DNA from 3 places in the Streptomyces sp. NPDC001832 genome. Region 1 is predicted to be linked to each of the others. Evidence: riboswitches for the same ligand, from Rfam matches in the RefSeq annotation. Region 1 holds a riboswitch; each other region holds the start of a gene.
The links. Region 1 has a riboswitch for cyclic di-AMP ahead of ABT115_RS30130 (transglycosylase SLT domain-containing protein). Riboswitches for the same ligand answer to the same signal wherever they lie in the genome.
Positions count from the first base shown of each region.

Region 2: it holds a riboswitch for cyclic di-AMP, as region 1 does, so the genes downstream of both, ABT115_RS28950 (transglycosylase family protein) here and ABT115_RS30130 (transglycosylase SLT domain-containing protein) in region 1, are expected to answer to the same signal.
Region 3: it holds a riboswitch for cyclic di-AMP, as region 1 does, so the genes downstream of both, ABT115_RS10480 (M23 family metallopeptidase) here and ABT115_RS30130 (transglycosylase SLT domain-containing protein) in region 1, are expected to answer to the same signal.

Region 1 covers NZ_JBEOYU010000071.1:8,541-15,655, forward strand. The annotation lists gene ABT115_RS30105 (TetR/AcrR family transcriptional regulator) at 18-638, shown strand; gene ABT115_RS30110 (cytochrome P450) at 1,104-2,393, shown strand; gene ABT115_RS30115 (Gfo/Idh/MocA family oxidoreductase) at 2,526-3,371, opposite strand; gene ABT115_RS30120 (NAD(+)/NADH kinase) at 3,427-4,506, opposite strand; gene ABT115_RS30125 (hypothetical protein) at 4,714-5,031, shown strand; gene ABT115_RS30130 (transglycosylase SLT domain-containing protein) at 5,202-5,945, opposite strand; cyclic di-AMP (ydaO/yuaA leader) riboswitch at 5,950-6,132, opposite strand; gene ABT115_RS30135 (APC family permease) at 6,714-7,115, shown strand, end outside.
Region 2 covers NZ_JBEOYU010000061.1:14,476-21,590, reverse strand. The annotation lists gene ABT115_RS28970 (nucleoside triphosphate pyrophosphohydrolase) at 1-70, shown strand, start outside; gene ABT115_RS28965 (cytochrome P450 family protein) at 132-1,493, opposite strand; partial or broken gene ABT115_RS28960 (cytochrome P450) at 1,555-1,755, shown strand; gene ABT115_RS28955 (transglycosylase family protein) at 1,861-2,820, shown strand; cyclic di-AMP (ydaO/yuaA leader) riboswitch at 3,118-3,289, shown strand; gene ABT115_RS28950 (transglycosylase family protein) at 3,293-4,063, shown strand; gene ABT115_RS28945 (ABC-2 membrane transporter-related protein) at 4,218-5,225, opposite strand; gene ABT115_RS28940 (ABC transporter ATP-binding protein) at 5,222-6,232, opposite strand; gene ABT115_RS28935 (sensor histidine kinase) at 6,486-7,115, shown strand, end outside.
Region 3 covers NZ_JBEOYU010000009.1:109,488-116,602, forward strand. The annotation lists gene ABT115_RS10475 (SGNH/GDSL hydrolase family protein) at 1-175, opposite strand, end outside; gene ABT115_RS10480 (M23 family metallopeptidase) at 402-1,331, opposite strand; cyclic di-AMP (ydaO/yuaA leader) riboswitch at 1,335-1,491, opposite strand; partial or broken gene ABT115_RS10485 (GH36 C-terminal domain-containing protein) at 1,788-2,462, opposite strand; gene ABT115_RS10490 (hypothetical protein) at 2,676-3,065, opposite strand; gene ABT115_RS10495 (IS982 family transposase) at 3,136-3,999, shown strand; partial or broken gene ABT115_RS10500 (alpha-galactosidase) at 4,013-4,182, opposite strand; gene ABT115_RS10505 (tyrosine-protein phosphatase) at 4,371-5,183, shown strand; gene ABT115_RS10510 (DUF6126 family protein) at 5,207-5,374, opposite strand; gene ABT115_RS10515 (helix-turn-helix domain-containing protein) at 5,408-6,022, opposite strand; gene ABT115_RS10520 (aspartate aminotransferase family protein) at 6,101-7,115, opposite strand, start outside.

The DNA of each region.
Region 1 (7,115 bases):
AGTGGTTCACTTCTTCCATGGCCTACCGCAAAACGCCCGCAGTGCAGGACCGTCTCGCCGCCGCGAAGGACCGCCTCGTCCAGTGCGCCACGTCCGTCGTCGCCGACGTCGGCTGGGCGAACGCCTCCGTCACCGCGGTCGCCGCCGCGGCCGGAATGTCGGTCGGCTCCGTCTACCAGCACTTCCCCTCGAAGGGGGCCCTGGCCGTGGAGGTCTTCCGGCGCGCCTCGGCACGCGAGGTAGAAGTTCTCGGAGAAGTGCTCCGGGACGGCAGCGGCAACGCTGCGGAACGACTCGCGTGCGGAGTCCGTGTCTTTGCCCGCCGCGCCCTGAAACACCCTGGACTGGCCTACGCCCTGCTCGCCTCTCCAGCCGAGCCCGCGCTGGGTGAGGCCCGTTCGGAATTCCGGCGCCGCTATCGCGCAGTGTTCAGCGATGTGGTTCGCGAGGGCATCGCCGCCGGGTTGTTCCCCCAACAGGATCCGGAGGTCACGGCAGCCGCACTGACCGGCGCGATCGGAGAGGTACTGGTGGACCCGTTGTCCGCCCCCACCCGCGACAGGGCCGATCAGCTGGTCGCCGAGCTGATCGCGATGTCACTGCGCTGCGCCGGCGCTCCCTCGGCCACCACCGACTGACGGCACCCTCCGAACTCGACTTCCTCGAACTGCTCCCAGTACCGCACTGCAGGCCGTTTCGGCCAATGAATCGCCGCTCGGCCTGAGTTCGACGGCGCACAGCCCATGACCCCGCTCAGCCGACTGACGCTCGACGACAGCGAGCCGCTCCCACGCCTGTTCACTGTTCCGCCGGGAACCCGGTCCGAGGCGCCGTACCGGCCGGCCGTCCGCCTCCGGCCGCGTGCCGGTACTCACGGCCCGGCGGCACATGCGGTGGCAGTCGGCCGGTCCTGACGTGGAAGACATGCCGACCGCCCACTCGGCTCGCTCAGCTACCGTGTGCTGCCAGCGCTCTCCCGGCTCCTGCCCTGCGACTCAACGTCTCTCGGCACAAGCCGTGTTGGCGCCGGTCAATGTCCGTGTCCACGCCTACCGCAAAGCCTTCTCATGTCCGCACCGTGTGTGCGGACCGCGCTACGACCAATGGAGTGCACGTTGAGGACGACGTTCCGTTCTCGTATCACCGCCCGGCTCGGGCGCACCTACCTGTCCAGAATTCAGAAGTACGGGATCGGTTCTTCCGCGATCAGACTGCTGCCCGAAGACCTGCTGATGCTGCTGCGCAGGGACGGCCTGGACCCGGTGGACAGGCTGGCCGGGCTCCGGACGCAAGCACCGGTGTCCAAGGTCTCGCTGCCGTTCGGCATGGACGCCTGGGTGGTCACCGGCTACGAGGAGTCGAAGGCCGTCCTGGGATCGGCCGACGGGTTCAGCACCGACTTCGCCCACCTCGCGACCAACGCAGGAGTCGCAGCGGAACAGAGCCCCGGCGGGCTCGGTTTCAGCGATCCTCCCGTGCATACGCGGCTGCGCCGCATCCTGACCCCGGAATTCACGATGCGTCGGCTGCGTCGCCTCACCCCCAGGATCGATGCCATAGTCGAGGAGCGCCTCGACGCGATGGAAGCCCGTCAGCGCCCGGTCGACCTGGTGCAGGAGTTCGCGCTGCCGATCCCCTCCCTGACGATCTGTGAGCTGCTCGGCGTTCCCTACGAGGACCGCCAGGACTTCCAGCAGCTGGCCATGGAGCGCTTCGACCTCTTCGGTGGGACGACCGCACCCTTCGGCGCCATGTCTCAGTCGCTGGCGTACTTCAGGAACGTGGTCAAGATGCAGCGCGAGAATCCGGGCGACGGCCTGCTCGGCGTGATCGTGAAGGAGCACGGCGACAGCGTCGACGACGAGGAACTCGCGGGCCTCGCCGACGGTGTGCTCACCGGCGGCTTCGAGACGACCGCGAGCACGATCGCCCTCGGCTCTCTGGTGCTGCTTCAGAACAAGGACGTCTTCGAGCGGATACGGACGGACGACGCAATGACCGCGCGGTTCGTCGAGGAGGTGCTGCGCTACCTCTCCGCAGTCCAGATCGCCTTCCCACGGTTCGCCCGCGAGGACATAGAGATAGCGGGGGTGGTCATTCCCCGGGGCGACATGGTGCTCTGCTCACTGAGCAGTGCCAACCGCGACACGGCGTACGTCATGGACGACGGACGCTTCGACCCTCACCGCAACACCTCAGGGCATCTCGCCTTCGGTTACGGAATCCACCGCTGCGTCGGCGCCGAACTGGCGCGCATGGAACTGCGCTCCGCCTACCCGGCCCTGGCGCGACGTTTTCCCCGGATGCACCTCGCCGTCCCGCCCCAGGACCTTGCCTTCCGCAAGCTGTCGATCGTCTACGGCATCGAATCACTGCCGGTGCAACTGCGCTGAGCGGGCGCACGCCCCCCAGGGCACTGTTCACAGGATCCGGAACGGCGACCGAGCCACCTTCGGTCGCCATCGATTCGGCGTGCTCCGCCTCCCCGCCGGGCGACGCCGTTGCGTCACGTCACCGAGTGTCGGTCAACGCGTTCGCAAGGCAGCAGCGACGGGCTCCAGAACCTCGATCGGGCGCAGCAAGTCGCCATAACTGATCGGTGGCCTGCCGGTACGGGCCATCTCCAGGAACGCTTGGAGGCCCGGCACGCAGTAGTGGGCGTCGAGAGTGAGAGTCTGCTCGACCATGGTGTCCTGAGTGAGCGCCATTGCGTGGAACGGGATCTGGTGCGTGTCGTTCGGCTTGACAAGATTCACGAGGACACGGGTGCCGCCCGCGGTGAATGACGCGGTGACTGTGGTGTCGGTGGTGTCGGTGCGTACGTCGGAGATCTCACCGGGGGCGAGCCGGAGAGCAACGTCCACCGGGTGGATGCCGTAGAAGAAGATGCCGCCGTACTCGCTGTCAGGATCGGCAGGTCCGGACGTGACGACCACGTGCGGCTGCCCGCCCCGTACAGTCCGGGCCACCAGCGCATCGGTGTCGTGAATCCAGCGGAGCGCCGAGTATGACGTGAGCGGCGCGTCATGGGCGAGCGCGGTATCGATCATGGCCTGGGCGTCCTCGACGGTGCAGGCCAGTGGCTTGTCGACGAATACCGCAAGCCCCTCGGTCAGGAAAGGGGTCGCCTGCTCGCGGTGGTGCGCGCCGTGGCGGTCCGCGACGATGACGGCATCCACAAGGCCGAGCAGGCCGGTGGGCTCGTCAACGATCTTTTCTATCCCTCCGGTGGACACCAGCATGTCGTTGCGCCGACTGTGCCCGCCACTGAGAGCCACGACGCGGGCGTCGCCGCCCGCCTCGTGGACGTTGAGGTGGCCGACGATGTGGTCGACATGAGTGTTCTCGGTGCCTACGATCCCGATACGCATCAGGAGAGGCTACCTTCACCAGCTCGGTGGCCTCGGCGGCCTCTTCCTTGCCCGGTCAACGACCGCTTGCCTCGTCCTTGTCCGCCGGGGAGAGACGGAGATGGGCCAGGTCGTGCGGGACCGGACCGTCGGGGCGGAAGAGCGGCGCGCTCTCTCCGTCGGCTGCCGTGGCCGGAGCATCGGTGAGGCGAAGGCGTGTGCGCAGCCGCCCGTAGAAGTCGTGCGGGCCGAGCCTGATGACGCGCAGACGACGCGGGGCCGCGTACACCCCGAGCCAGTCTCCGGCGTCGATCACGCCGCGCAGTTGGCCGTCGATCGTGACCGCGCCCTGGCCCGAGTGGGGCAGGACCCGCACTGCGACCGGTTCGTCCGGCGCGACGACCACTGTGCGGTTGAAGGTCATGTGCGCTGCGACGGGTGTGAAGAGGACGGCGTCCATGCGCGGTGAGACCACCGGACCGCCTGCGGCGAAGCTGTAGGCGGTCGACCCGGTGGGGGTGGCCATGATGACGGCATCGGCCGAGTACGAGGCGAGGAGCCGGCCGCCGATATAGACGCCGAGACTCACCTGCCGGTCCCGCGCGAGCTTCTCCACGACGACGTCGTTGAGGGCCGTGACGTCCAGCGCCACACCCCAGCCTTCCGCCGCGGCCTCCGCCTCCATGTCGACATGAGGCGGCGGCAGCATCGGGCGCCGTCCGTAGGCCATCAGGGCATCGATGTCCTTGGGCACTTCCAGTACGCGCGAGGCCCTCATCGTCAGCGTCATGCGCTCCTCGACGTCCGCCCGCCCCTGGTGGACGGCGTCGAGCGCCCGGACGACGTCCTCGGCCGGTACCTCGGTCAGGAAGCCGACCCGGCCCAGGTCGATCCCGAGGACGGCGGCATGGTTCTTGGCCGCGATCCTGGCACCGCGCAGAAATGTGCCGTCGCCTCCGAGTGTCACGATGAGATCGGGGTTGCCCGCGACATGGGCCTCCTCCCGTCCGCCGCGCCGGCGCGCGTCGTCGCGCCACACGTCGATGTCCGTGCACGGAACGGCTTCGCCCGCACACCAGTCGCGTACGACGCGCGCTGCGGCAACGGCCTCGGGACGGCCCTGGTGGACGACGACTCCCACCCGCTCGACGCTCATCTCGCTCCGACTCCCGTGTTTCGACGACGTGGCGATGCCCTGGCCTTACCTTGATGGTCCATGGGTGTGCGGCTTCGTCGCCGGGCCGACACACCGTCCCCGGTCAGGCGATCGGGCTCTTGAGGAGCCGAGCGTGGGTCCGGGAGCACCGCGATGCGCGGACGGCCGCGGGTGGCGCAGCCACGGTCTTGATGTCAGCCTGAAGACATGGCTTGGGCGTCATGGACGACTCGCGGTGTTTTCTCCGGGCGCGGAGGCGTGCTCACGGACGAGGCCGGCGTCCTGTACGGAGACCTGACCGTTCACACGACCTGGGCCGATGACATGGCCCAGGTCACTGTGCAGTACACGGGTGCAATCGACTGGTTCACCATGTCGGGCAGCCCCGTGCCTTGCGGCTCGGAGGATGACAGCCGGCACCTTCACGCGGCGGCGGTGGAGTCTGTCCGGGAGGGAGCGGCGGCCACGGTTCCGAGGCCTTGGCCGCAGAAGCCGCAGCAGCCGACGGAGAGCGCCCAGGAGTGACGGATACGTCGTCAGTGGCGGACGGTTACGTCGTTGGTGATGCGAACTGCTGTCCACGCGGGTGAGCAGCCGAAAGGCGGTCCCTGACCGGCGGGTGTGGTCCTTTGCGAGGGTCCTGTTCGGCCCCTCGCCACCCGTCGGTCCTGAACCGCCATCGGCGTCGCTGCGAGTCAGTAGGCGCCGGACACGTTGTCGATGGAGCCGTACCTGTCGGCGGCGTAGTTGCACGCTGCGGTGATATTGGCGACCGGGTCGTAGCTGTCCGTCGACGTACCGGGCACGTGGTAGGCACGGAACGTCGGGTCGATGATCTGGAGGAGGCCCTTGGACGGCGTTCCGGCGGCGGCGTTCGAGTCCCAGTTGTTGATGGCCAGCGGGTTGCCGGCGGACTCACGCATGATGTTGCGGTGGATGCCTTCGTAGCTGCCGGGGATGCCCTGCTGGGCCATGACGTCCAGCGACTCCTCGATCCAGCCGTCCAGATCGTTCGTGTACGCCCCGGGCTGCGCGGCCGGTGCGGCAGTGGCAGATGCGGAAGTCTTGGGCTCAGCCGGGGCGCCAATTGTCAGCTTGATGCCCGGGCGAATCAGTGCGGGGTTGTCGCCGACGATTTCTCGATTGTCCTCGTACAGCTCCTGCCAGCCACCGCTGAGGGAATGTCCCTGCGCGATCTTGGAAAGGGTATCGCCCGCGATCACGGAATAGGTGGTGGGCGCGGCCTTCTGCGCGGGATTCCCCGCGGCGGCGACGGTCGATGCCGCAGCCTTTTCGGCGGTGGCGGGCTGGGCCGGCGCGGCCGAGGCGAAGCCGGCACCGATCAGCGGAAGCATGAGAGCGGCTCCGCCCGTGGTCGCGGCGATGAGACCGCGGCTCAGTGAAGTGCGCTTACGACGGCAGTTACCCGTTGTGGGCATAGCGAATTCCTCTCCGTCGCCTACGAGGTGAGCTGTCGGGTTCGGACTGGAGATGTCCGGCCGCACGCAATGCGGCTTCACCCCGAGCCGTTCCGAATACCGGATCGGCGACTTACCTGGGTCCCCCGCTCCTGCCCTGCATGAGTGGTCGGGTTGCCGGACGGCGGCAGGATTCGGCGTTCCGCCCGGATTGACGGTGACCGTAGGCGAGAAACACCGAAAGGAACAAGTCCCTATTTTTCGATCACAATTCATTTGCAAGATCGAATCGTGGAATTGGCAGTAATCCAGCTCACGCCGCGAAGCCAAAATTCCCGGCACAGAAGGGGACCGGGCTGCGCGCCACGACACCTTGAGCTCTGAACGTGACTCGCACCACGGAGTTCTCAAAAGGGGCAATTCGGTCATTCATCGAAGGTTGCAACTCTCATCAAATGCCTCTTCATCGACCAAACAGCCACTTATAAATAAATCGCCCATATTTGGACATTTAATCGGCAAGTCGATGCGTCTCGGAACGACGGCCACGACCTGCCGTTCCTCAAGTCGGTCCGCATCACCCGCTGGCTGCTCCTTGTGGAGGATCTTCGGGACACCACCGCGGAGGATGTAGGCGACTGCTCGCCACGCCGGAAGCGGGCTGAGCAGCCGCGACGGGGTAAACCTTGCCGGTCGCGGCACTGGCTCAGTTACCGTGCCCCCGGAAACTCTGCATGCGTACGGACTGCGGGGACCTGCCCGTGCGGGGCGCCCGGCTGGGAGTGAGCGATGAACACGTCGACGGCGACGGCGGGAACGGGCGGGTTGAAGCGCCGTCTGAGCGTGTTCGACGCCGTGGTCATCGGCCTGGGTTCGATGATCGGTGCCGGCATCTTCGTCGCACCGGCGCCTGCCGCCGCGGCCGCCGGGTCCGGGCTGCTGCTCGGCCTGGGGCTGGCTGCGGGGGTCGCGTACTGCAACGCGATGTCCTCCGCCCGGCTGGCAGGTCGCTACCCGGAGTCCGGTGGCACCTATGTGTACGGCCGTGAACGCCTGGGCGACTTCTGGGGCTATCTCGCAGGCTGGGGATTCGTCGTCGGCAAGACTGCTTCCTGTGCGGCCATGTCGTTGACCGTGGGCTCGTATGTGTGGCCCGCCCAGCCGCACGCGGTGGCCGTCGCGGCGGTGGTG
Region 2 (7,115 bases), on a different contig from region 1:
CGAGGCCGCGCTGAGGGCCGCGGGCCGGGCCTACCGGGATGCCATCCGGGCGGCGGAGGGCAACGGATAGCGTCGGGCTTCACCTGGGCATTCGCCACCGACCCGTACTCGGCCTACGCCTGGCTGAGCGATCAACCAGTCGAAGCCTCCGGCGTGAACTCCACCGGAAGGGTGCGCAGGCCCCGCATGATCAGCCCACCCCTCCACCGTAGATCAGCAGGGTCCACCGCAAGCTGAAGGTCCGGCAGGCGGCGGAACAACGTCTCCAAGGCAGTGCGTCCCTCCAGTCGGGCGAGCGGCGCTCCGAGGCAGTAGTGGATGCCGTGGCCGTACCCCAGGTGTTGGTTGTCTCGGCGGGACAGGTCGAGTGTGTCGGGGTCATCGAAGCGTGCCGGGTCGCGGTCGGCCGCAGCGAGCACGACGAGCACGGGGTCGCCCTTTCGGATTGGCTGTCCCCCGATTTCGAGCGTCTCGGTGGCGTACCGCCAGGTCGCCAGTTCTACCGGACCGTCATAGCGCAGCAGCTCCTCCACGGCGCTATCGAGGAGGGAGTCATCGCGTTGCTCGACTGCATTCTGGAAAACAGACCGCTGAATGGGGTTTCGGAAGAAGGCGTGGGCGCTGTTGCCGATCAAGTTAATGGTCGTTTCGAAACCCGCGAATAGGATCACGAAAGCCATGGCGGCGGCCTCGTTCTCGGTGAGGTGCTCGCCGTGGTCGCTGGCCCGGATCAGGTCAGAAATCAGGTCGTCGCCGAGGTTCGCACGCTTCTTATGAATCAGCTCGGCGAGGTAGGCGCGGATCTTCTTCACCGACCGGGCGACGCCACCGCGCGGGCCCTGGCCGTGCCGGATCATCATGCCCGCCCAGTCCCGAAAATCGTCCTGGTCCTCGGTCGGCACCCCCAGCAGATCGCAGATCGCGTAAATCGGCAGCGGGAAGGCGAACTCGTGGATCAGCTCCGCCTCGCCGCGCCCGGCAAAGCCATCGATAAGGCCGTCCGCCAGCTCTTGGACTCTGGGCGCGAACTCGGCGACTCGGCGCGGGGTGAACGCCTTGGAGACGAGGCGGCGCAGCCGGGTGTGGTCGGGCGGGTCGATGTTCAGCAGATGTGTCATGAGCCCGGCACCGCGCTCCCCGGGAATACCGGTCTTGGTGCGGCCCTGGGCGTCATCCGCGTGATGTTCGGGGTTTTTCGACAGCCTGGCGTCGGCGAGCGCCTGTCGAGCGTCCACGTAACGGGTCACGAGCCAGGCCTCCACCCCGGACGGCAGTTCCGTCCAGTGCACGGGCGTGTGCTCGCGCAGCCAGGCGTAGGCGGGGTACGGGTCGGTTGCGAACTCCCAGGAGAAGAGTTCCGGAGTCGGAATGTGGTTCACCTGGCGACGGTATCGGGCGTCTCGGCCGGCCCCGGCTAACTGAAGGTCAGCTACGGCGGCTGGCCGGGTGGAAGAAGAGTCGTGCGGCGAGCCGTACTTCAACGCCAACGACATCGAGAACACCGTATGGCGCGAACTCGCCAAACTCATGAAGGACGAGTCCCGCCTACAGGCGATGGCAGCACCGCTCGCGCGACTGGAGGGGCAGGCCGCGCTCGCCACGCTTCTGAAGCGCCTTCCGGACCTGCTTCTTGCGGTGAAACCTACCGATTTGCGGTGGCGTGGCGGGCTCCTCATGCGCGGACTGCGCACGCTGCCCGTGGAGTTCACACCGGGGGCCGCCCTGGCGCAAGATGACACTCCGTCAACGCTGTGACTTTCACGTGATCTGCGCTGCATCGACTTGTGACACACGTTCGAGTCCAGTTAGGTTCACCGTTCGACTCACCAGTCACTCGTCAGTCACACGGAAGGCAACCCCATGGGCTCCGCGAACGGCAGACACCGTCGCCCTCGTCAGGCACCCGCCATCGTCGTCGCCGCGGGCGTGACCGGATCGGCCATCGCCATTCCGCTGCTCGGCGCGGCCAGTGCACAGGCAGCCGAAGCCACGACCTGGGACCAGGTGGCCGAATGCGAGAGCGGCGGCATGTGGAGCGCCGACCTCGGCAACGGCTTCTACGGCGGCCTTCAGTTCTCGCAGAAGACCTGGAAGGCGTACGGCGGCGAGTCGTACGCCCCGCGTGCCGACCTTGCCAGCCGCTCGCAGCAGATAGCCGTGGCCGAGAAGGTCCTGGACGACCAGGGCCCGCAGGCATGGCCCAGCTGTGCGGTCATCTCCGGCCTCGCGGTGGACGGGACGCTGCCCGGTGTCGACCCGGGGGTTGCGTCCTCCGCCGAGCCGACGGAGAGCACGGAGTCGGCTGACGGTACGTCGGCGGCCTCGTCCGATGACACCACCAAGCCGTCGGGCCGCGCGTCGGGCGGTACGGGTGGTTCGAAGAGCTCGAAGGGCCCGGATGGCGCCGACAAGTCTTCAGGCAAGGCGAAGCCTTCCACGAAGCATTCGACCACCGCGTCGGCCACCCCGCCCTCCGATGTGCCCGATTCATCCGGCTCTTCCGATTCGCCCGACGGTGTCGGTGGTAAGCATCGCGGCGCGCCGGCCTCCGAGGGGAGCCGGGACGCGAACGGCGGCGCCGGCCGTGAGTCGGGCCGTCATGCCTCCCGCGGTGACGCCGGCGCGCGCGACGCGGGTGTGTCGGCCGCCGAAGGCGCGTACACCGTGCACCCCGGCGACAACCTCTGGGCGATTGCTGACGCGCAGAAGGTTCCCGGTGGCTGGCCCGCGCTCTATGAGGCCAACAAGGATGCCGTCGGCTCCGATCCGGGCCTCATCCTTCCTGGCCAGAGCCTCGATCTCGACGTGAAGGCCAAGTGAGGGCAGTCTGAATTCGGCCAAAAGGGCCTCAAAAATCTGGGTAGTTCAGAGACCTATGTCCGATTATGTGTAAGTGAGACATGGGTCTCTTTGCGTCAACTGGCGTGTCGCGCCTGGGAACCCCTCCGTACCGCTGCCACCTGCGAAAACGACGGTTCCTCAGATGCGAGTACGGGCCGATTGTCCGATGTGTCCGTCTTTGAATGTGAGGGTTGCGTATGTTTACGGTCAGAACCGCTCGCACCGCGGGCCCCTTCGATCGTCACGCCGAATCCTGCCGTCGGTCGAAGGGAACAGACGCGTAAAGCGCCGTAGGCAGGAGCGGGGGACCCAGGTAGGCGCTGGGCCCGATCGTCGAATGACGCATCGGGGCCGGCTTGGGGTGAAGTCGCGTGCTAGGACGTGCGACCGGGCAACTCACTTGGCCCGAACCCGACAGCTCACCTCGTAGGCGTCGGTGAGGAGAAGTTCCATGCTGTTTTCCAGCAAGGGCAGGCACCGCCGCCCGTCAAAGGCTGTCCGTGCCGCCACGCTCGCAGGTGTCGCCGGTACCGCTGTCGCCGTACCGCTGATGGGCGCGACCAGTGCCTCCGCCGCCTCCGTCGCCACCTGGGACGCCGTCGCCCAGTGCGAGTCCGGTGGCAACTGGTCCATCAACACCGGTAACGGCTATTACGGTGGCCTGCAGTTCTCGCAGTCCAGCTGGGCCGCCGCCGGCGGTACGCAGTACGCCCCCCGTGCCGACCTGGCCACCAAGGCCCAGCAGATCGCCACCGCCGAGAAGCTCCTCGACATGCAGGGTCCGGGTGCCTGGGGCTGCGCAAGTGCCGGCGGCCTGACCAACGACGGCGTCGACCCGGGCGTCGACACCGGCTCCTCCTCGAACTCCACTTCCACCTCCAGCTCCAGCTCCAATGCCACCGAGCAGGAGAGCACCCCGGCCGCGCCGGAGCAGCAGGCCCAGCCGGAGCAGACCGAGCCCACCGAGCCCCCGGCCGCCTCCCCCTCGGACGGCTCCGCCGCTCCGCAGGCCGAGTCGAAGGAGACCGTCACCACACCGACCGGCGGGAAGGTCGAGAAGGGCGACGGCGAGTACAAGGTCGCCCCCGGCGACTCCCTGAGCGAGATCGCCGCCGACCAGAAGGTCGAGGGTGGCTGGCAGCAGCTGTTCGAGCTGAACAAGGACATCGTCACGGACGCCGACCTGATCTACCCGGGTCAGCAGCTGCACCTGACGAAGTAGTCCAGGCTCTCTCCTCCCTGAGCTCCCCGGCCCGGCGCCCAATCCCCCGTACGCGCCGGGCCGGGGTTTCTGCGTGACGCGGGGGTGCCTATATATCTCGATCGGACTCGGAGTCGGACGAGGAGGCAGCGACGGGGCCTGCAGGGCCTATGGTTCAAAAGAGCCGCTTCCGTCCCCACACGACGATGAACGTGACGATGGCCGCGGTGACTGTGAGCATGATGACTGCTCCCAGCCACTGCATCGGCTGCATCTGGGAGGCCGGGAGGTAGTCGGCCGCGTAGCCGATGACGTGCTTTGACTCCAGGCAGGACGTGTGGGCTCGGGTGTTCTCCATCTTGTCCAGGCACGTCGTCCAGTCCAGGCGGGTTCCCGAGTCGGTGAGGAAGTACGTGCCTTGGCCCTGTTGCACCGCACCGGCGGGCAGTTCCGGCTGCCGGGCGTCGGGGCCTACGCCCTTGTGGGTGGTGACCGACAGGACGTGGCCCAGGTTTAGGCGGAAGCGGTCCCAGATGAAGCCGATCGCCACCACTGTGCCGAGTGTGACCACCATCGACACCAGCGTGCGTCGCAGGAGCATGCCGATCGCCGCACCCACGGTGAAGGTGAGCAGGGCGTAGGCCGCTGGCATGATCCCCGTGACGTCGAAGAACGCGCTGCTCGTCCAGTCCAGGTTGTCGGCACGGCTCCTGACCGGGTTCCACCACCAGGTGAAGACGGCGCCCAGCACGGTGGTGGACAGGGCGATCAGCGCGGCGGGCATCGCGAGCTTCGTGGTGAGCCAGCGGAGGCGGCTGACTGACTGGGAGGTCACCAGCTTTGCGGTGCCGGACTCCAGGTCGCCCGCGATCAGCGGGGCGCCGATCAGGACGCCCGCCAGTATGGGGGCGTAGCCCAGGTAGCTTCCGACGCTGAACAGGCGGCCGGTGTACTTCTCGATGTCGGGCGGGAGGCTCTTCTGGGGGGACGTGGCGAGGTAGTCCGTCAGCTGGCCGCGCAGGTAGATCATGGCCAGCGTCGTCAGGAGCGTCAGGGCGAGCAGGGTCCAGAACGCCGCACGGTGCTGGCGCCAGATCAGCCAGATCAGGCCGAATCGGGGGCCCTTGCGTGAGGGGCGTGCGTCGGGGGTCGTACGGGCAGGGGCGTGGGTGAGCTTGGTCATGCGGTCACAGCCTTCTGCCGGTCGCGGGTGAGGACGTCGTGGACGTCGCCGACCTGGGCGCCGGGGGTGATCAACGGCGGGGCGTCGGGTGAGCGCAGGTAGGCGAGCAGCAGTTCCTCCAGAGTGGGCGGCTCGGCCTGTCCGCCGTACTGGATCGGGGCGCCGAGCCGTACGAGGACGCCGGGTCGGCCCTCGACGCCGGGCGACTCGGAACCGATGACCCGGTGCGGGCTCCCGGCCGGGAACGAGGTGTCCGGCGAGACCGCGAACAGGGCGTGTGCCGCCCGTAGTTCGTTCGCCTCGCCCGCGAGACGCAGGCCGCCGTTCGCGACGACGAGGAGGAAGTCGCAGATGTGTTCCAGCTCGGCGAGCATGTGCGAGGAGATCAGTACCGTCGTGCCACGTTCGGCCGCCGCCGCCGTCAGCGTGGCCATCAGCTCGCGGCGGACCAGCGGGTCGAGGTCGGCCATCGGCTCGTCGAGGATTAGCAGGTCAGGGCACTTTCCGAAGGCCAGGGCGAAGGCGACGCGGGTGCGCTGACCGCCGGACAGCGTGCCGATCCTCGCCGCCAGCGGCACCTGGCCCGCGCGGACGATGCCCTCGGCGACCCCTTGGTTCCAGCGGGGGTTCAGCTCGTGACCGAGCCGCAGCGTCTCGGCCACGGTGAAGCGCCGGAACAGTGGCTTCTCCTGGGTGAGGAACGCGGTGCGCAGGACCGCCTCCGTCGAACCAGGGGCCGCGCCGAAGATCCGCAGCGCGCCGGTCGTCGGGCGGATCATGTCGGTGGCCAGGCCCATCAGCGTGCTCTTGCCGGCGCCGTTGGGTCCTACGAGACCGCAGACCCGCCCGGCCGGCAGCCGGAAGGAGACGTCGCGCAGGGCCCAGCCGCGCCGGTACTTCTTGCCGAGCCCGTGGGCCTCGATCGCGGGCTCGGGGGACTGCGCGGACGTACTTGCGGGACACCGCGATCCCGGTCCGTTTCCCAGGTGCATCGTCGCGTGGTCCATGGGTGGGTGGCTCCTGTACGTGGTGAGGAGGCGTTGGCCGTGGTGGACCTTCGAGGGTCCGCACCACGGTGGCGTTGGCCGTGGCGGCGACGTACTTCCGTGTCAGGTGTTCAGGAAGGGTTACGCCGCTTTCGGTGGACACAACTCTGCTCGGCCGTCGCCCGCGGGGTATCGGGCGAAAGACAGATCATGCGCGGCAGGCTCCGACTTTCGGCCGGTGCGAGAGATCTCGGGTGTGCGAGATCGTGGCGGCATGGTGAGCAAGCTGAGAGAGCTGAAGGACATGACAAAGGTGGCGACCGGGGCGACCGCACCCGCGGTCACGCGGGGGAACGGACGTACGCGGCTGCTGCCCGTCACGTCATGGGTGCTGCTGGTCGCGGCCCTGGTCGGCCTCGCCCTCCTCGATCTGCTGGCCGGCTTCTACTGGATCGAGCACCACGGCCCCGCCAAGCTGATCGGCGCCTTGCTGGCCGTCGGAGTGGCCATTGCTTCGCCTCGGCTCGACGGGGACCGGGCGCTGCCGATGACGGCCTGCGCGCTCGCGGTCGTGTCGCTCTGCCTCTCGGTGTGGCTGCACATGGAGATGGTGGCCAGTTCACAGGCCCTTGGGTTCGCCGAACCGGCGGCGCTGGTGTGGCTCCTGCTGGTCGTCGCCCGGCGGGGGACGCCCTCGTGGGTGGTGGTGGCCGTGCCCATGCTGTGCATGGCCATCGTGCTGCGGCCGGTGGCGGTCTCGGTGCGGCAGTCCACCGTCATCATGGCGCTGCTCTTCGCGCTGGCCGCGGTCGCGGCGCTGGGCGTCGGCCTCGGGACGCGGCTGCTCCTGGTGGACCGGCGACGGCAGGCGGCGGCGCTGCGTCTCGAACAGCGGACGGAGTTC
Region 3 (7,115 bases), on a different contig from region 1:
CAGGGAGCTGGTCCGCGAGAAGTGTCGCGAAACGGTCCGCCCAGCCGACGAAGGTTCCGTCGGGGCCGGGGTCGCCGACTCCCTCGGTGAAGCTGTCGCCAATCGCTGCGTACGACTCGATGACGCCATGCCGGTTGATGACGCCACGTTGATTTTTTTTCGAATCGTCTGCCACGAACGCTTATCCTGCACCGTCGAATGTGACCTACGCGACCGTAATAAGAGGTTGGGGGCGAGATGGACGGTCCGGTCAGGTTTCGGCAAAGGGGGGAATAGGCCCGACCGGCAAATGGGGTGGGAGAAGGGGCAGTGCGCCGCTGCACACCGCCCCTTCTGTGTTGCTCAGGTCATGCCTTGTAGCTCAGGTCATGCTTTGCTGCTCAACTGCCCGGCCGTTCGGCTCAGACATAGATGCCGTGCGAAGCCAGGTAGGCGACCGGGTCGATGTCCGAGCCGTACTCCGGGCCCGTGCGGACCTCGAAGTGCAGGTGCGGGCCGGTGGCGTTGCCGGTGGCGCCGGAGAGGCCGATCTGCTGACCGGTGCTCACGGTCTGGCCCGCGGAGACGGAGATCGAGGACAGGTGGCCGTACTGCGAGTAGTGCCCGTCGGCGTGCTTGATGACGACCTGGTTGCCGTACGCGCCACCCCAGCCGGCAGTGACGACGGTGCCGGAGGTGATGGCCTTCACGCTGGTGCCGGTGGAGACGGGGAAGTCGATCCCGGTGTGGCTGCCGCTGGACCAGTTGGAGCCGGAGGCGCGGTATCCGGTGGTGTGGTTGCCGGGCACCGGGTGGCTGTAGCCGGAGCTGTTGCTCTGACTGGCCGGGGCGGAGGTCTCGGACTCCGTGACCGTCGAGGCCTTGTCCGGGGCGGACTTGGCCGGGGCGGACTTCTCCGCGGCCGACGAAGGCGCAGAGGGTGCCTTCGGCGGGAGGGACTCGCCCGTGTCGGCACCGGTGCCGAGCGTCAGCTTCAAGCCCGGGAAGATCAGGCTGGGGTCTTCGCCGACGGCCTGGCGGTTGTCCTCGTACAGCTTCTGCCAACCGCCGTTGATCTCGTGCTCAGCGGCGATCTGCGACAGGGAGTCGCCGGAGACGACGGTGTACGTCGTGGTGGCGGCCTGCTTCTGCGCGGCCGGCTTGGCCGGGGCTGCGTGGTTGGCGGCGGAGGCCGACTGCGGCGCGGCGGTCGGGGCCGAACCCTGCGCGGCGTGGGCACCAGTGGCACCGAGCAGTGGCAGAGCGATGACGGCACCCCCGGCGCTGGCGGCGGCGACGCCACGGGCGATGGCGCTGGACTTCGTACGACGATGCTTACCCGATGTGGGCATGACGTGCTTCCTCTCCGGCGCCTGCGAGGTGAGCTGTCGGGTTCGGGCTGGAGATGCCCGGCCGCGCCGAGCGCGACTTCACCCCGAGCCGGCCGGATTTCTCCGATCGGCGGCCTACCTGGTTCCCCCGCTCCTGCCACGCGATGAGTGGGTGCGAATTCCGGGCGGCGGCAGGATTAGGCGGTCCGCCCGGATTGACGGCGACCGTAAGCGAGTCGGGACGGAGAGAACAAGCCACGGGTTCCGCACCGGAATCCGTGCTCGGAAATCGGTGCGGAATTCCGGTCACACTCCGTGGATTAAGGATCTTGCCTTTCCGCGCCACGCACGGAATACCCGACCGCCCCGCCAGCACAGAACGTCACGGATATGACTCCGCTCACGAGAGGGCAGCCATCTCCCTTACGAGCGGGGCACATTGTGACAAATGCGCCCATTACGGACATGTCATGCTCATCATTCGCGTCGGAGCCTCAGGACCCGCGCGTCGAGATCGCCCCGAAGCCCGGTGTGCAGCCCCCGATGCAGCAGTACCGAACCGTGGTTCACCACCTCCGTATCCAGGCAGGTGTACGTTGCTGCGGGGTCGAGCCCACGCAGCGGCAGGGCCCAGGGCCGCTTCCCGCGCCTCTGCGCCTCCAGCCACATCAGGACCTCGGTCTCGCCCCCGTGGACGTACTGGACCGCGCCGAGTCCGCCGCGCGGGCGCGCAGCCGGTGCAGCGCGCCGCGCTGCACCGCCCGCCGGATCTGCTTGTAGAGATTCACCCAGGCCCGCGCCTCGGCCAGCTTCTCCTCACTCCACTCGGTGAGGTCCCCGCCGACCCCGAGGCACACCGGCCATCGCGCTCACGAAGCAGCGGTTGAAGTCCCATTTCACATAGTCGACGGGCGCGCTGGAGAGCAATGTGTCCAATTGCTCCCACAGATAGTCCTGTACATCGGTGCGGGCCGGATTGAGTACCAGTTGATTACGGAACTCGGTCCGTGCCGGCCCTGGGAAATGCTGCACCCAGTCGGGGCGTGCGCGATAGAGATCGCTGTCGGCATTGACCATTTCCGGCTCGACCCAGCTACCGAACTGCATGCCGAGTCCGTGCACTTCGTCTGCGTGTGATCGCAACGTGGCCGGAAGCCCTTGGATGGGGTCTCCCCTGCTCGAACGAAGCTGAGAGCTTGGGGAAGTGCCGGGCATCGCGACAGGGAAAACCTTGCCGGTCGCGGCACTAGGTGATCAATTCCAAGGGATACCTGCGGAGGGTGTGGGGTGGGCGGCGGCCGAAACCACCGCGAGACGGTCAGGCGGCAGGCTGCCGGCCCTGGTTGTCGAGGTCGCAGCGGGCGGTCAGGCGTCAGGGTCGACTTCGGGGTGCGTGAACCGCACGGGCTTGCCCAGCGACCGGGCGTAGGCGATTTCGGCTCGGGTGCTGTCTCCGATGTAGTCGCCGACTACGAGCACCTCATCAGCGAGCCGGATCTTCGCTCGGTGCAGATCGTCGAGTCGAACCTTCAGCGCCTCGGCCTCGACAGGATCGGACCAAAGTTCGTGCGGCGACTTCATGTCACAGCCCGGTTTGACGACAATCTTTCCGGCTTTGGTCTCCCGCAGATCGGCCTCGGTCATCTCGGTCATGAAGCGGGTGGAGCCGCAGATAACGACGATACGCGGGAGGCTCAGCTGCTTCTTCGCGTCGGCGAGCCTCTCCTCGGGGGTGAGCAGTTGCGGGTATGACACTGGTTCCTCCTGGTGGTGTGGTCCAAGGGGTGCCTGCGGAGACGAGAACGAGGGTGTCCAAGATCGTTTTGTGACGAACGACGTGGACACCCTCGCGACAGCACTCTATGCGACGACCGACGACATCCTGAAGGAGCATCCTGGGCTGGTGGTCACCCTCGCCACGATGCAGGCCATACTCGGCTTCACCTCCGAGGCCAAATGGCTCCGCCATGCCCGTGCCCACCTGCGCCACCTCTTCCCCTACCTGCCCCAGCAGCCCGGCTACAACAAGCCGCTGCGCAAGGCCGCCGGTCTGATGCGAAGCGTCAACCGGATCCTGGCCGCCACCACCTCGGTGTGGAGCGACGACGTATGGGTCGTGGACTCCACCCCGGTGGAGTGCGGCCGCTCCCGCGAGACCGTCAAACGCTCCGACCTGGCAGGCTGGGCCGAATACGGCTACTGCGCCAGCCACAGCCGCTTTTTCTGGGGCCTGCACCTGCACCTGGTGTGCACCCTTCAGGGCCTGCCCATCGCCTTCGTCCTGACCGGGGCCAAGGCCGACGAACGCGAGACCCTCCTTGACCTCCTGGCAGCCGAATGCGAGCTTCTGCGAGAGCGCCCCCGACAGACTCTCATCGGCGACAAGAACTACTTCGGCCGTGGTTTCGAACGCGAACTGTCCGAGCGTGGAGTCCAGTTGCTGCGGCCGGCCCGTAAAGGTGAACGGGAACGGCCTGGTGCAGCACTGTTCAAGCCGCTGCGGCAGGTCATCGAATCGATCAACGAGACCTTCAAGGGACAGCTTGACCTCGAACGGCACCGAGGGCGCACACCCGGAGGTGTCATAGCCCGCGTCATGCAACGCATCCTCGCGCTGACCGCCGCGATCTGGCACAACGACGCGACCGGACAAACCGTCCTACGCTCACTGATCGCCTACGATCACTGACCCCTTGGAATAGATCATCTAGCGGCTTCAGCCCGCGGCAGAAGCGGTCCGGAATGGGCGTCAGTCACCGAGCCCTGCCCGCTCGCTGATGCGCTGCCCGAATCACGCGTCGTCCACGACGAACAGCTCGACGCCCACCGCGGCGGCGCGCTCGGCGAGGGCGTGCTGCTGCTCCTGCGAGACCGCCCGGCGTGGCCGACGGTGGCCCATCGCTCGATCACATCGGAGTCGTCCCGCATCCGGGGAGGGCGAGTTCACGGAAGTATCGACAAGCAAAGGCCGAGATGATTGCCTAAGGAATCAATGTCGTATCGTCGCGGGAGTGGCCTTGTCGGCGACTCGCGCCGGCACCAGATACTCCAGGAGTCACCGTGACGCAGCAGTTGCCGCAGAGCCCGTCGACGGAACCCGAGCTGGCGGGTGTCCGCAACTTCCGCGATGTGGGCGGACTGCCCACCGTGGACGGCCGGCGGGTGCGGTACGGACGGCTCTTCCGCAGCGGTCACCTTGCGCACGCCACCGCCGAGGACACCGCCTTCCTCGGCGGTCTCGGTCTGCACACGGTCTTCGACTTCCGCAATGCGGCCGACCACCGGCTCGACGGCCTGGATGTGGAGTTGCCGGGCGTGCGGAATGTGAGCATCCCGCTCTCCGACCCCGCCGACGGCGCCGAGTTCTGGCGGATGGTCCGCGACGGCGATCTGAACCAGCTGCGCTCGGTCCTGGCCGACGGCAAGGGAGCGAACCGGATGATCGCCTCGTATCGCGCGATCATCCGGGACCGTACCGCCGAGCACAGCCGGGTCCTGCACGCCCTGGCCGAGGACAGCGTTCCCGCGTTGATGCACTGCGCGGCGGGCAAGGACCGGGCCGGTCTGTCCATCGCGGTGTCACTGCTCGCGGTCGGCGTCGAGCACGATGCGATCGAGGCCGACTACCTGAAGTCGAACGACGCCCACCGCCGCTACAAGGTGCGCCGCAGCGACACCTCGGCGGACGGCATGTCGGCCGAGGTGATGGAGCTGCTCAATCCGCTCTTCGGCGCGCACGCCGACTACCTCGCTGCGGCCTTCGCCACCATCGAGGAGACCTGGGGCAGCACGGACCGCTACTTCTCCGAGGGCCTGAAGCTCGCGCCCGAGACCCGTGAACGGCTGCGCGACCGGCTCCTCGCCGAGGCGTAGCCGGACCCGCCCGTCGGCGGTGGTCAGCCTTCGCCGGCCACCGCGAAGAGCAGGTAGAGGAAAGCCGCGAAGATGTGTCCGGCGATGAGATAGGCGACCAGCCGGATCACCACGCCGCGCGGAAATTTCCGCTCCTGGGCTTCGTAGTTCTTTCTCGAGCCGAGCGGGTCGAAGTTCTCTGAATCGGACATGACAGTCCTCTCTGGCGACCGGACGGGCCGGTCTCAGCGGCGGTGGATACCGCTGCCGAGGCACAGCTCGGCGGCGGGGCTCTGGAGCAGGGTGTGGACGAAGAGGAGCTCGGATCCGTCGCGGTCCACAGCGGCGATCCGGTGCGGGGTGAGCGAGTCGAAGTGCGCGCTGTCACCGGGGGCGAGATCGTACACGGTATCCCCGAGCGTGACCCGGAGGTGGCCGGCGAGCACGTACAGCCACTCCTCACCGGGGTGGACGCGCACGAGATCGCCCTGTGCCCCGTACGGAACCCGGACGCGGAGCGCCTGCATCGCCCGGCCGGATCCGCCGGCCTGCTGATACATCCAGCCCCAGCCGTCGGCCTCGGCTCCCTCGTACCTCCCGCCGCGGATGATCGCCTCACGTTCCGGGGGCGTCTCGCCGAGCAGTTCGGAGACCGTCGTACCGTAGATCCTGGCAAGACCGAGGAGCATCGGCAGCGAAGGCTGCCGACGGCCCGTTTCGAGCCGGGAGAGATGGGCAGGTGAGAGCCCCGCCCGCTGAGCGGCGGTCTCCAGGGTGAGACCACGGCTGCGGCGCAGATCGCGCAGGCGCGGCGCGACCTCGGGCAGCTCGTCGGCCACCCCTCCGTCCGGAGTGTTCATGTACCCATTGAGCCAGGAGTTTTCCTCCCAGGCAAATTCCTTGCCTATGAGGTAAATGCGCCCGGAAGGCCCCTGGGGTCAGCGGTTGGCGACGGCCTGCTTCACCAGGGTCCTGCCGAAGTCCCACATCAGCCCGCCTCCACTGTGCGCATCGTCCATCACCGCAGTGAACGCCGTGACGAACCGGTCGACGTCCGGCTCCCCGATCACCAGCGGCGGAATCAGCTTGATCACTTCCAGATGATCGCCCGAGACCTGTGTGAGGATGCGGTGCTTCTGCAGCAGGGGCACCACCACCATCTGCGCGAAGAGGCCCTTGCGGGCTGCCTGCAGCATGGTCCAGCGGCTGCGCAGCTTCATGGACGACGGCCGGCCGAACTCGATGCCGATCATCAGCCCGCGCCCGCGTACCTCGTGCAGCAGCTCATAGCGGTCGACCAGCGCGGCCAGCCGCTCGCGCAGCAGATCACCGGTGCGGCGCGCGCCCGCGACGGTCTTCTCGTCCTCCATCACCGCGAGGACCGCGAGCCCGGCCGCCATCGCCTGGGCATTGGAACCGAAGCTCGCGGAGTGGACCAGGACCCGGTCCATCGACGAGTAGACGCGTCTGAAGATCCAGTCCTTGCCGACAGTCGCCCCGACCGGCACATAGCCGCCGGAGAGGGCCTTGGCGACACAGACCAGGTCGGGTTCGACACCTTCCTCGTGCTGATACGCATAGAAATCGCCGGTCCTGCCGAGGCCGGTCTGCACCTCGTCGGCGATGAGCAGTGCCTTGTGCTTGTGCAGCAGTTCCTGCGCGTCCGGCAGAAAGCCGGGGGGCGCGGCGTGGACGCCCTTGCCCTGGATCGGCTCGACGACCAGTGCCGCCACATCGCCGCGCTTCAGTTCCCGGCGCAGTGCGTCGAGATCACCGAGCTCGATGGCGGTGTCCGGCAGCAACGGTGCGAAGCCGTCCCGGAAGCCGCTCTCCCCGTTGACCGAGAGCGAGCCGGCCGTCAGGCCGTGGAAGGCGTGGGTGCAGTAGAGGATCCTGGGCCTGCCGGTGGCGTACCGGGCGAACTTCAGGGCGGTCTCGACGGCCTCCGTACCG